Regions from separate parts of the Streptomyces telluris genome, predicted to be linked through region 2. Evidence: riboswitches for the same ligand, from Rfam matches in the RefSeq annotation. Region 2 holds a riboswitch; each other region holds the start of a gene.
The links. Region 2 has a riboswitch for cobalamin ahead of NQU55_RS04225 (ribonucleoside-diphosphate reductase subunit alpha). Riboswitches for the same ligand answer to the same signal wherever they lie in the genome.

Region 1 (4,224 bases), on a different contig from region 2:
GGCCAGGATGGAGACGGAAATCGCGCTGGCAGCGCTGCTGGAGCGGTTCCCCGGGCTCGCGCTCGACGGGGCGCGGGAGAATGTCGCCCGGCGGCCCTCGATCCGCGCGAGTGGCCTGATTTCGCTCCCTGTTCGCTGGTAGTCAGCAAAGCCGAACAGGTTTTTGGTGCATAACCCATCCTTGATGAGGTAGAACTGTCATCGAGCCCGCCCGGTGTGCATCCCCCGTCGCACCGGGCGGGCCTTCGAACCCTCAGGCCGGTTCTCCCGGTTCTTCCGGCGCGCCCGCCGCGGCGACCACAGCAGCCGCAGCGGTCGGGGCAGGCGCAGGGACCGTGGCAGTCGCAGCGGCCGGACCGGCTCGCGGTGGATCAGACCGTGGTGGCAGGGAACTTCAGCAGGGCGACCGCCGCGAGCATCTGTATGCTCACCGCCGCCACGGCCTTGTGCGTGGGCAGGTGGTGCTGACCGCGGATCAGCAGGGTGGCGAAGGCGTAGCCGAAGGCCGAGGTGATCCAGGCGGCCGCCCGTACGGGGAAGGACTCCCCGGGCAGGCACGCGTCCAGGGCCAGGCGCGGCAGGTCCGTCGCCCAGAACACCACCACGAACAGCGTGACCGTGGGGCCGAACTTGCCGTTGCCGCCGAGCCGGCGGGCGATGGCCTGGGTGGCGATGCCCAGCAGCAGGCTGGCCAGCACGAGCACGACGTCGGCTATCGCCATGGCCTCCAGGGCCAGGGCCGGGCCCACGCGCCAGCCCTCCCAGAACGAGTCCTTGCCCAGCGTCCCCAGCGCTCCGCAGAGCAGGCACAGGAACGCCGCCGCCCCCCACACGCTCCGGTCCCGCGCCTCGTCCAGGATCTCGACCGGGCGGTACCACAGCCCGAAGAAGAGGCGGTGCCAGTACAGCCTGCGGCGGGCGGCGGAGGCGTGCGGGGCGGGAGGCGAGTGAGGGGAGGCAGAAACAGGCATGGGTGCAAGTATCACCGCTCGGCGGGCACCCCGGTGTCCGGGTCGGCGTCCGGCGCCTCGCCCGACCTGGCGTCGGGGACCGCACCCGCGGCGACATCGGGGGTGGTTCCGGGTGCCGACCCGGCGTCGGCGTCCGGGTCGGCGCCGTGCAGGTACTCCTCGCTGATCTCCCGCGGCCCGAACGGCCACACCTTCTCGTAGCGCGACCAGAGCACGAAGGCCACGCAGCCCGCCCCGACCCAGGCCAGGGACCATTCGATGGGGTGCCGGCCGGGCGAATTGCGGTCCGCGTAGCCGTAGATGACGAGCCATCCCACCAGCGCAACCAGGCTCGGCAGCGGGTAGAGCCACATGCGGTACGGGCGCGGCAGGTCCGGCTGGCGGCGGCGCAGCACGGTCACGGCCAGCACCTGGGCGAGGGCCTGCACGATCACCATCACGGACGTCAGCAGCTGGATCAGCGTGGCCAGGTCGGTATGACGGCCGATCAGGAACCCTGCTCCCGTGATGACTCCCATGGCGGCCAGGCCCAGCGCCGGGAAGCGGTGCCTGGGATGCAGGCGTCCGAAGGGGCGGAAGAAGACCTTCTCCCGGGCGGCGTCGTAGGGCACGCGGGAGCCGCCGAGCAGCCCGGCGAGGACCGAGGCGACGGCCGTGACGAGGATGAGCACGGTGACGACCCGGGCGGGCCCCTTGCCCCAGGCCTCCTCCAGGACCGCCGAGGCGACGGACGAGGACGCCGTCGAGGTGGGGTCGAGCATCTGCTTCCAGTCGATGACGCCGAGCGTGCCGATCTGCAGGAGCAGGTAGATGGCCATGATGCCGAGGATGGAGAAGACGATGGCGCGCGGCAGGGTGCGCCCGGGGTTCTTGATCTCGGCGCCCATGTACGCGGCCGTGTTGTAGCCGAGGTAGTCGTAGATGCCGATGGTCAGGCCCGCCGCGAAGCCGATCCAGAAGTGGTTGGTCGTCAGCTCGAAGGCGTCCGCGGGGTAGGTGAAGGCCCGGCCGGGGCTGAAGTGGGTGAAGGCGGCGAGGATCACCAGCACGACGGAGGCGATCATCACGCACCACAGCACGACCGTGATCCGCGCGATGTTCTCGACGCGCCGCCACAGCACCAGCACGATCAGCGCGATGACGGCCAGTCCGGTCAGGTCGCCCTGTGCCTGCCCCATGTCCGGCCACAGGTAGCCCAGGTACTGCACGAAGCCGATGACCCCGGTGGACATGCCCAGCGGGATGAAGAGCATGGCCGTCCACACGAACAGGAACGGCATCAGCTTCCCGGTGCGGTACTGGAAGGCCTGGCGCAGATAGACGTAGCTGCCGCCCGCGCCGGGGAGCGAGGCGCCGAGCTCGGCCCAGATCAGCCCGTCGGCCAGGGCCAGCACCGCGCCCGCGACGAAGCCGATGACGGCCTGCGGGCCGCCGAAGGCCGCGACCATGAGGGGGATGGTGACGAAGGGGCCGATGCCGCACATCTGGCTCATGTTGATGGCGGTGGCCTGGAACAGTCCGATGCGGCGCACGAAGCCGACCCGCTCGTCCGGCGATGGTTCCGTCTCTGCCATGGCGGTCGGCCCTTTCTCGCGCCGGACGGGGTCCGGCTGACCTGATTGTCCGTCCAATGCACTGGTAGCACCGGCGTGTCGCAACCGTCCACCGTTCCGGCACCGTCCGGGGGAACGGTTGCGCCCGCGCCCCTGCCCGCGCCCCGCCCCGTTCACGATCCGCCGCCCTCGATTGCGAGATCTTTGCAACTGCAGAACCTGTGCACAACCGCTAAGGTGGCCCGGCCGTGGTGTTCGGGAAGACCGGTGACGGGCCCTCGTGGTCCCAGTCCGGAGCGGCCCTCGCCACTGTGATCGGGGAGTGACCGTCCCGTTCCGCGCGCTCCCCACGGCGCGCGGAGCCACTGGCCGCAGCCGGCTGCCGGGAAGGCGGGGACGGGCGCGAACGGACCCGTAAGCCAGGAGACCGGCCACGGCATCTCGCAAATGGTCCACGAGGTGCTGGAGCGTTCAACCCAAGATGTCCCGTCCTGCTGATTCCCCCGGTTCTCCCGGTTCTCCCGGTTCCCCTGATTCCCCCGGTTCTCCCGGCCCCGGTCCCGCGCCCGCCTTCCGCTGGCGCCGCGAGGACACCGTGCGGACCGCCGGTCTGCTGGCCGTCATAGCCGCCCTGCACGTCGTCGCGTTCGGCGTGCTCTACCTGCTCGTCGTCCCCAACCACTACACCGTCGGCTCGAAGGTCTACGGGGTCGGGCTCGGCATCACCGCCTACACCCTCGGCATGCGGCACGCCTTCGACGCCGACCACATCGCCGCCATCGACAACACCACCCGCAAGCTCATGGCGGACGGCAAGCGCCCGGTCTCCGTCGGCTTCTGGTTCGCGCTCGGCCACTCCAGCGTCGTCGTCGCGATGGCCGCCCTGGTGGCCGGCGGCACCCAGCTCGCCGGGCGGCTGATGGACGAGGAGTCCACGGCCCACCAGACCCTCGGCGTCGTCGGCACGACGGTCTCCGGCGGCTTCCTCTACCTCATCGCCGCGCTCAACCTCGTCGCCCTCGCCGGCATCCTGCGCATCTTCCGCGCCATGCGCGAGGGCCGCTACGACGAGGCCGAGCTGGAGCAGCACCTGGACTCGCGCGGCTTCATGAACCGCATCCTCGGCCGCTTCACCCGCTCCATCACCCGGCCGGGGCAGATGTACCCGCTGGGCTTCCTCTTCGGGCTGGGCTTCGACACGGCCACCGAGGTCACGCTGATGGTGATGGCGGGCAGCGGTGCCGCCGCGGGCCTGCCCTGGTACGCGATCGTCTGCCTGCCGCTGCTGTTCGCCGCGGGCATGAGCCTGTTCGACACGCTCGACGGCACGTTCATGAACTTCGCCTACCAGTGGGCGTTCTCCAACCCGGTCCGCAAGGTCTACTACAACCTCACGATCACCGGCCTGTCCATCGCCGTCGCCTTCCTCATCGGCACCATCGAACTGGTCGGCGTCCTGCACGAGAAGCTGGAGCTGGACGACGCGGTGACCGGCTGGATCGCCGGGCTGAACCTCGACAACGTGGGCTTCGTCATCGTCGGCCTGTTCGTGGTGGTGTGGGCCGTGGCGCTCGGCTACTGGCGCTTCGGCAAGGTCGAACAGCGCTGGGCGGCCCGCACACAGGCCGCGGCCGAGAGCTGACGCCGGGCCGGCCCGGTCCCGGCGGGGCCGGTCCCGCCGGGGCCGGGGCCGGCAGGGT
Region 2 (4,224 bases):
ACCGCATGGGGCGCAGCGTCAGCTCGAAGCCGGGGTCGAGCAGGTTCTTCTGGCGTTCGGTCGACATTACTGGCAAGCCTCGCAGGACTCGGGGTTCTCAAGGGAGCAGGCGATGGCGTCCGCGTCGGGCGCGGCCTGCTGCACGGGGATGGTGGCGGGCGCGGCGGCACCGCCGGACGCGGCGCGGGCGATCCGGGTCGCCGGGCGCGAGCGCAGGTAGTACGTCGTCTTGATGCCCTGCTTCCAGGCGTACGCGTACATCGAGCTGAGCTTGCCGATGGTGGGCGAGGCCATGAAGAGGTTCAGCGACTGGCTCTGGTCCAGGTACGGCGTACGGGACGCGGCCATGTCGATCAGGGCGCGCTGCGGGATCTCCCAGGCGGTGCGGTAGAGGTCGCGCACCTCCTGCGGGATCCAGCGCATCTCCTGGATCGAGCCGTTGGCCTCGGTCATCGCCTCGCGGGTGGCGCGGTCCCACACGCCGAGCTTCTTGAGGTCCTCCACCAGGTAGGTGTTGACCTGCAGGAACTCACCGGAGAGCGTCTCGCGCTTGAAGAGGTTGGAGACCTGCGGCTCGATGCACTCGTACACGCCGGCGATGGAGGCGATGGTGGCCGTCGGGGCGATGGCGAGCAGCAGCGAGTTGCGCATGCCGACCTCGCCGATGCGGGCGCGCAGCGCCTCCCAGCGGTCCGCCCAGGCGGCGACGGCGTTGGGGTAGTGGTCCGGGTGCAGCACGCCGCGGGCGGTGCGGGTCGCGGACCAGGCCGGGTGCGGGCCGTGCCGCTCGGCGAGGTCGGCGGAGGCCTCGTACGCCGCGAGCATGATGCGCTCGGAGATGCGGGTGGACAGCTCCTTGGCCTCGGGCGAGTCGAAGGGCATGCGCAGGCGGAAGAAGACGTCCTGCAGGCCCATCAGGCCCAGGCCCACCGGGCGCCAGCGGCTGTTGGAGCTGCCGGCCTGCTCGGTCGGGTAGAAGTTGATGTCCACGACGCGGTCGAGGAACGTGACGGCCGTGCGGACCGTGCGGTCGAGCTTCTCCCAGTCCATCTCGCCGTCGGCACCGAGGTGCTGCGCGAGGTTGACGGAGCCCAGGTTGCAGACCGCGGTCTCGCCGTCGTCCGTGACCTCGAGGATCTCGGTGCAGAGGTTCGAGGAGTGGACGACCGCGCCCTTCTCGGCCGTCTGGTTGGCGGTGCGGTTGGCGGCGTCCTTGAACGTCATCCAGCCGTTGCCGGTCTGCGCGAGGGTGCGCATCATGCGGGCGTAGAGCACGCGGGCCGGGATCTGCTTGACGGCCTTGCCCTCGGCCTCGTACTTGCGGTACGCGGCGTCGAACTCGTCGCCGTAGAGGTCGACCAGGTCGGGCGTGTCGGCCGGGGAGAACAGCGACCACTCGGCGTCGGCCTCGACGCGGCGCATGAACTCGTCCGGGATCCAGTGCGCGATGTTGAGGTTGTGGGTGCGGCGGGCCTCCTCACCGGTGTTGTCGCGGAGCTCCAGGAACTCCTCGATGTCGGCGTGCCAGGTCTCCAGGTAGACGCAGGCCGCGCCCTTGCGGCGGCCGCCCTGGTTGACGGCGGCGACGGAGGCGTCGAGGGTGCGCAGGAACGGCACGATGCCGTTGGAGTGGCCGTTGGTGCCGCGGATCAGCGAGCCGCGCGAGCGGATGCGGCTGTACGACAGGCCGATGCCGCCGGCGTGCTTCGACAGGCGCGCCACCTGGTGGTAGCGGTCGTAGATCGAGTCCAGCTCGTCCAGCGGGGAGTCCAGCAGGTAGCAGGACGACATCTGCGGGTGGCGGGTGCCCGAGTTGAAGAGCGTGGGGGAGGACGGCAGGTACGACAGGGTGCTCGTCAGGCCGTACAGCTCGGCGACGTCGGCGACGGCGCGCTCGGAGTGGTCCTCGGCCAGGCCGCAGGCCACGCGCAGCAGGAAGTGCTGCGGGGTCTCGATCACGTTGCGGGTGATCGGGTGGCGCAGCAGGTAGCGGCTGTGCAGGGTGCGCAGGCCGAAGTAGCCGAAGCGGTCGTCGGCGCCGCCGAGGAGGGCCTCGTCGACCAGCTCGTCCAGGCGCGCGGCGTGGGTGGCCACGAAGGCGGCGGTGTCGTCCGCGATCAGGCCCTCGCGGTGGCCGACGGCGACCGAGGCGGAGAAGGACGTGGCGCCCTGGCCGGCGGCCTCCTCGGCGATCGCGCGGGTGAGCAGCCGGGCGGCGAGCTTGGAGTACTCGGGCTCCTCGGCGATCAGCCCGGCGGCGGCCTCGGTGGCGAGGGAGCGCAGCTCGGCCTCGTCCGAGTTCGCGCTCCGGCCCCGCAGTGCGGCGGCGGCGACCTTGCCGGGGTCGGTGGCAGGAAGGTCGGCGGTGAGGTCGGTCAGGGTGCGCAGCAGCGCGGTCCCGGGGCCGCCGGTCGCTTCTTCCGCTGAGACCGGATCGGCGGGCGCGATGGTCACTGAGGCTCTCCCTCGCTCGGCTGGGTGGGCCGGCGGGAGAGCACGACGGTCGCGTACGGGCGCGCCTGATGGACCAGGGCATGCCTCGTAGGCGTCCGCCGGCCCAACCCGCGAGGCCCGGACGAATTCAACGCCCATAGCCGAGCCCAGGGCAGGCTCGGTGGAGGGCGTGCTGCCGGCAGGTACTCGGACTCCTGCATGCGCGGCTTAACGGCATACATGCACCGTTGCGGGACAGTTCCGGATTTTCACCGGATTCCCCTGCGACGACAGCGAGGACGAGCATACATCTAGTGCCGCCCCTCGTACGCGCCCCCACATGTTGTGTCGCGCGGTAAGCGCATAGGTCGGAATGTGTTATCAGGCCCCGGTGTTGAGGGTGGGTTCGCAGGTCGGAAGGGGGGTCGGGCGCGGGGTGCGGCGAAGGGCCGCCACGCCCCCTCCAGGGGGGCGTGGCGGCCCGGTCGGCTCCGCGGGGCGAGGGCTCCGCCGGGGGTCGCTCTAATGCCCTCCAGGGGCCCCTGCGGTGGCCGGCGGGAGCTCGCTGCGGACCCCGGGGTCGCCGGCGTCCGCCGTGTAGTCCGCCGCCGAGGTCTCGTCCGTGCCGTCCGGCACGCGCAGCGCCTTCAGGGCGAAGGTCAGGACGATGACGACGATCACATTGAGCACGAAGGCGGTGAGCCCGATATAGCCCTTTTCTCCGATAAGGGGGATGAGGTTGGTATTCCCGAAATGATCCTGCGTCGCGCTCGGCGTGTCGTACGCCTTCCAGGTGCCGTAGCCCATGCCCGCGGCCCAGCCGGCCAGCAGGGCCCAGCGGTGGAACCAGCGGGTGAAGAGCCCGCCCACGAGCGCGGGGACCGTCTGCAGGATCCAGATGCCACCGAGCAGCTGGAAGTTGATGGCGACGGTCTTGTCCATGGTGAGGACGAAGACGAGGGCGCCGACCTTCACCAGCAGCGAGGCGAGCTTGGAGACCTTCGCCTCGTGCCCGGGCGAGGCGTCCGGCCGGATGAAGTCCTTGTAGATGTTGCGGGTGAAAAGGTTCGCCGCGGCGATCGACATGATCGCGGCCGGGACCAGGGCGCCGATGCCGATGGCGGCGAAGGCCACGCCCGTGAACCAGTCCGGGAACATGTCCTCGAACAGCTGGGGGATCGCGAGCTGCCCGTTCTTCACCTTGATCCCCGCGGCGATGGCCATGAAGCCGAGCATCGCGAGCAGGCCGAGCATCAGGGAGTACAGCGGCAGGATCGTCGTATTGCGGCGGATGACGTTGCGGCCTTTGCTGGAGAGAACCGCGGTCACCGAGTGGGGATAGAGGAAGAGCGCCATCGCCGAGCCGAGCGCGAGCGTCGCGTAGGCCCACTGCGCGTCCGGACCGCTCACCAGGGAGCCGCGCGGCTTGCCGGTCTCCGGGTTCTTGACCGCGAACGCTTCGCCCGCCTTGCTGAAGATGTGGTCGAAACCGCCCAGCTTGATGGGGATGTAGATGATCGCCACGATGATCACGATGTAGATCAGCGTGTCCTTGACGAAGGCGATCAGCGCGGGCGCCCGCAGCCCGGAGGAGTAGGTGTAGGCCGCGAGGACACCGAAGGCGATCAGCAGCGGCAGGTCCTTCATGAACCAGTTCGAGCCGCCGCCCACGCCCAGCACGTCCAGGACCGCCTGTATGCCGACGAGCTGCAGCGCGATGTACGGCATCGTCGCGAGGATGCCGGTGAGCGCGAGGGCGAGCGAGAGGCCCTTCGAGCCGAAGCGGCCGCG
Region 3 (4,224 bases), on a different contig from region 2:
CGCCGGGAGGCCACCGACGGGCCGGGCCCGCCCCTTCACCTGAAAGGGGACGGCTCCGGCGTCGGCAGGCGGAGCACGCGGCCGCCCGCTCCCGGTGCCGGGAGCGGGCGGCCCGCGGAGCGGCTCCGGCTACTCCTGCCGTACGTACAGCAGCAGACGGGCGAAGAGGCCCGGCCGGGTCGGCGGCGCGCCGCGTGGGGCGGCCGGTTCCGCTCCCGCGACGGGGATGCTCGCGCCGGGAGCGGCGGGAGGCTTCTCCTCGGCCAGGGCGGCGGGGTCCGCACCGTGCGAAGGGCTCGTGGTGCCCGGAGGGTGCTCACCGTCGGTGGAGGCGGGCTGGGGGTCTGGGCCGTGGGCGCGGTAGGCCTGGGCGCGCAGATACGCACTCAGGACACGCGCGGGATCGAGGGGCATGACGTCTCTCTGCTCTCGTGCCTGCCGGTAGTGAAGGGAGTTCCGCACGCGCGCCCGCTCCGGACGGCCGGGGGCGGGCGCGGGCCTTCTCAGCAGCGCAGGACGTCGTTGCGCGCGGGGCCGGCGGACGCCGCGGGGCCCTCGGGGCCGGCCGGGGCCGACAGCGGGCGGGCCGGGGTGGCCGGCAGGACGGACGCCCGGAAGGGCGGGAGGCAGGAGCGCCGGGAGGGCGAGACCGAGGAGCGGGGCGAACGGGTGTCCGCGACGCAGTCGTCGGTGGCGGCGAACTCCACGGAGACGGAGCTCTCCTCCGGGCCGGGGCCCAGGGCGTAGACCGTGCCGCTCCCTCCGGAGAACAGCAGGAGGACGGAGACCAGCACGGCGACGGAGGCCCGCAGGGCGGGCCTCCACGGCAGCGGCTCAGGACTCCACAGGTTCATGCACTAAGCGTAATCAGTCAATTACTTTCGGCGCATTCCACCGTTCGGGTGAGGCCGTTGAATCGGACGCTGCATCTTCGTGCGGGAGCCGGGTACCTGGCCCGGATGGTCGCACAGCCCGCGCCAGAGCCCCCGGGCGCGCCGTACGGTCGGAGCAGGGCCTCCCCCGCTCGGCGGCGGGGCCCGGACACGGCCAGGACGGCGAAGGAGGAGCAGTGACGGATGCCCGGGAGAGTGCGGACCACGTCAGCGTGCATCTGACGGACTGCGGCCACCAGGACGCGGGCGCCGTCTTCGGCGTCCTCGAGGCCGTCTTCCCCGAGGCCGGGCCGCCGCGCGGCGAGACCGGGCCAGGCACCCCCGGCGCCGGCCCCATGATCTGGTGCATGAGCGTCGACACCCGCACGCGCACCGGCGCCGACGCGGTGCAGCCGGAGGGGACGCCCCTGTCGGGCGCGGTGACCGCCGACCTCTTCGGCGCGGCGGACCCCGTCCGCCAGGTCAAGGAGGAGCTCGAACGGGCCTTCGCCGTCGAGCACCGGGGGCACGTCTCCGGCGAGCACGAGATGGAGCTGCGCCTGCGCCTGGCCACGCGAACAGGCTCCTGAGGGACGCCCGTTCGCGCGTCGCGTGTCCCACACCACAGTCCGGTATCCGAACAGGTCTGTCCGTGGGCCCGTCCGGCACCATATGGTGGCGGTGCAGCTGGTTCGCCCTGCTCGCCAGGCAGGCGCGTCGTAAGAGGGAACCCGGTGGGAATCCGGGACTGCCCCGCAGCGGTGAGCGGGAACGACCGCCGTCATACGCACTGGATCCATACGGATCCGGGAAGCGACGGCCAGTAGGTGCCATGTGGCGTGCCCGCGAGTCCGAAGACCTGCCGACTGCCCGTGCGCTGCCGAGCGCACGGAGATCCCGGTGACCTCGAGGGCGGGTCGGCGCATACATCAGGCGGGCACGGACGGCGGCGCACACGCGACCGCATCCGGCAGCAACCCGCCCGGTTCCGTCGTTCCTTCGCGCCTTCCGCCCGTCCCCCGGGGTCATGGACGCACGCACGCTCGCGAAGGAGAGTTCCGTGACCAGCAAGTCCGCAGCCGCGGCAGCCCAGGCCACCGTGTACGGCTACCCCCGTCAGGGCCGCAACCGTGAACTGAAGAAGGCGATCGAGGGGTACTGGAAGGGCCGCGTCACCGCCGGCAGCCTCCGGGACACCGCCGCCGCACTGCGCCGCACCAACTGGCAGCAGCTGGCCGACGCCGGCGTCCACGAGGTGCCCACCGGCGACTTCTCGCTCTACGACCACGTCCTGGACACCAGCGTCATGGTCGGCGCGATCCCCGCGCGGCACCGCGCGGCCGTCGAAGCCGACTCCCTCGACGGCTACTTCGCCATGGCCCGCGGCACCCAGGACGTGGCGCCGCTGGAGATGACCAAGTGGTTCGACACCAACTACCACTACCTGGTCCCCGAGCTCGGCCCCGACACGGTCTTCACCCCGGACTCCACCAAGCAGGTCGCCGAGCTGAAGGAAGCCCTCGCGCTCGGCCTGACCCCCCGTCCGGTCCTCGTCGGCCCCATCACCTACCTGCTCCTGGCCAAGGCCGCCCCCGGCGTCGCCGCCGACTTCGAACCGCTCACCCTCCTCGACCGGCTGCTGCCGGTGTACGCCGAGGTGCTCGCCGACCTGCGGGCCGCCGGGGCGGCCTGGGTGCAGCTCGACGAGCCCGCCCTGGTCCAGGACCGCACCCCCGCCGAGCTGAACGCCACCGGCCGCGCCTACCGCGACCTGGGCGGCCTCACCGACCGGCCCCAGCTGCTCGTCGCCTCCTACTTCGACCGGCTCGGCGAGGCCCTGCCCGTCCTCGCCAAGACCCCCGTCGAGGGCCTCGCCCTGGACTTCACCGGGCCCGCCGCCGCCAACCTCGACGACCTCGCGGCCGTCGGCGGACTGCCCGGCAAGCGCCTCCTGGCCGGCGTCGTCAACGGCCGCAACGTGTGGATCAACGACTTCGAGAAGTCCCTGTCCACCCTCGGCACCCTCCTCGGCCTCGCCGGCCGCGTCGACGTCTCCTCCTCCTGCTCCCTGCTGCACGTCCCGCTGGACGCGGCGGCCGAGCGGGACATCGACCCGCAGATCGTCCGCTGGCTCGCCTTCGCCCGCCAGAAGACCGCCGAGGTCGTCACCCTGGCCCGCGGCCTGGCGCAGGGCACCGACACCATCGCGGCCGAACTGGCCGCCAACCGCGCCGACCTGGCCTCCCGCGCCGGCTCCGCCATCACCCGCGACCCGGCCGTGCGCGCCCGCGCCGCGGCCGTCACCGCCACCGACGGGCGCCGCTCGCAGCCGTACGCCCAGCGGGCGGCCGCACAGCGCGCCCACCTCGGGCTGCCGCTGCTGCCGACCACCACCATCGGCTCCTTCCCGCAGACCACGGAGCTGCGCACCGCCCGCGCCGACCTGCGCGCCGGACGGATCGACGAGGCCGCCTACGAGCGGCGCATCGAGGCCGAGATCCGCGAGGTCATCTCCTTCCAGGAGAAGGCCGGCATCGACGTCCTGGTGCACGGCGAGCCCGAGCGCAACGACATGGTGCAGTACTTCGCCGAACAGCTGACGGGCTATCTGGCCACGCAGCACGGCTGGGTGCAGTCGTACGGCACGCGCTACGTCCGCCCGCCGATCCTCGCCGGCGACATCTCCCGCCCCGAGCCGATGACCGTGCGCTGGACCCGCTTCGCCCAGTCGGTGGCGGGCCGCCCGGTCAAGGGCATGCTGACCGGCCCGGTCACCATGCTCGCCTGGTCGTTCGTCCGCGACGACCAGCTGCTCGGCGAGACCGCCCGCCAGGTGGCCCTCGCCCTGCGCGACGAGGTGAACGACCTGGAGGCCGCCGGGACGTCGGTCATCCAGGTGGACGAGCCCGCCCTGCGCGAGACGCTGCCGCTGCGCGCCGCCGACCACGCCGGGTACCTCGCGTGGGCGACCGAGTCCTTCCGCCTGTCCACCAGCGGCGTCCGGCCGGACACCCAGATCCACACGCACATGTGCTACGCGGAGTTCGGCGACGTCCTCCAGGCCATCGACGACCTCGACGCCGACGTCATCAGCCTGGAGGCCGCCCGCTCGCACATGCAGGTCGCCGCGGAGCTGGCCGTCGCCGGCTACCCGCGCGAGGTCGGCCCCGGCGTCTACGACATCCACTCCCCGCGCATCCCGGGGGCGGACGAGGCGGCGGCACTGCTGCGCAAGGGCCTGGAGGCGATCCCCGGCGAGCGCCTGTGGGTCAACCCCGACTGCGGCCTGAAGACCCGCGGCTGGACCGAGGTCCGGGCCTCCCTGGAAAACCTGGTCACAGCGGCCCGCACG

Region 1: linked by a shared signal. The riboswitch ahead of nicT (Nickel transporter NicT) and the one ahead of NQU55_RS04225 (ribonucleoside-diphosphate reductase subunit alpha) in region 2 are both predicted to bind cobalamin.
Region 3: linked by a shared signal. The riboswitch ahead of metE (5-methyltetrahydropteroyltriglutamate--homocysteine S-methyltransferase) and the one ahead of NQU55_RS04225 (ribonucleoside-diphosphate reductase subunit alpha) in region 2 are both predicted to bind cobalamin.

The regions. Positions count from the first base shown of each region.
Region 1 is NZ_JANIID010000004.1:263,414-267,637, forward strand. Features, by position in the region: gene NQU55_RS07275 (cytochrome P450 family protein) at 1-142, shown strand, start outside; gene NQU55_RS07280 (hypothetical protein) at 372-971, opposite strand; gene NQU55_RS07285 (APC family permease) at 983-2,545, opposite strand; cobalamin riboswitch at 2,757-2,974, shown strand; gene nicT (Nickel transporter NicT) at 3,006-4,166, shown strand.
Region 2 is NZ_JANIID010000002.1:485,166-489,389, reverse strand. Features, by position in the region: gene NQU55_RS04230 (ribonucleotide-diphosphate reductase subunit beta) at 1-67, opposite strand, end outside; gene NQU55_RS04225 (ribonucleoside-diphosphate reductase subunit alpha) at 67-2,454, opposite strand; adenosylcobalamin-variant (AdoCbl-variant) riboswitch at 2,627-2,727, opposite strand; gene mctP (monocarboxylate uptake permease MctP) at 2,956-4,224, opposite strand, start outside.
Region 3 is NZ_JANIID010000001.1:457,899-462,122, reverse strand. Features, by position in the region: gene NQU55_RS01870 (hypothetical protein) at 130-414, opposite strand; gene NQU55_RS01865 (hypothetical protein) at 504-854, opposite strand; gene NQU55_RS01860 (hypothetical protein) at 1,070-1,462, shown strand; cobalamin riboswitch at 1,544-1,753, shown strand; gene metE (5-methyltetrahydropteroyltriglutamate--homocysteine S-methyltransferase) at 1,933-4,224, shown strand, end outside.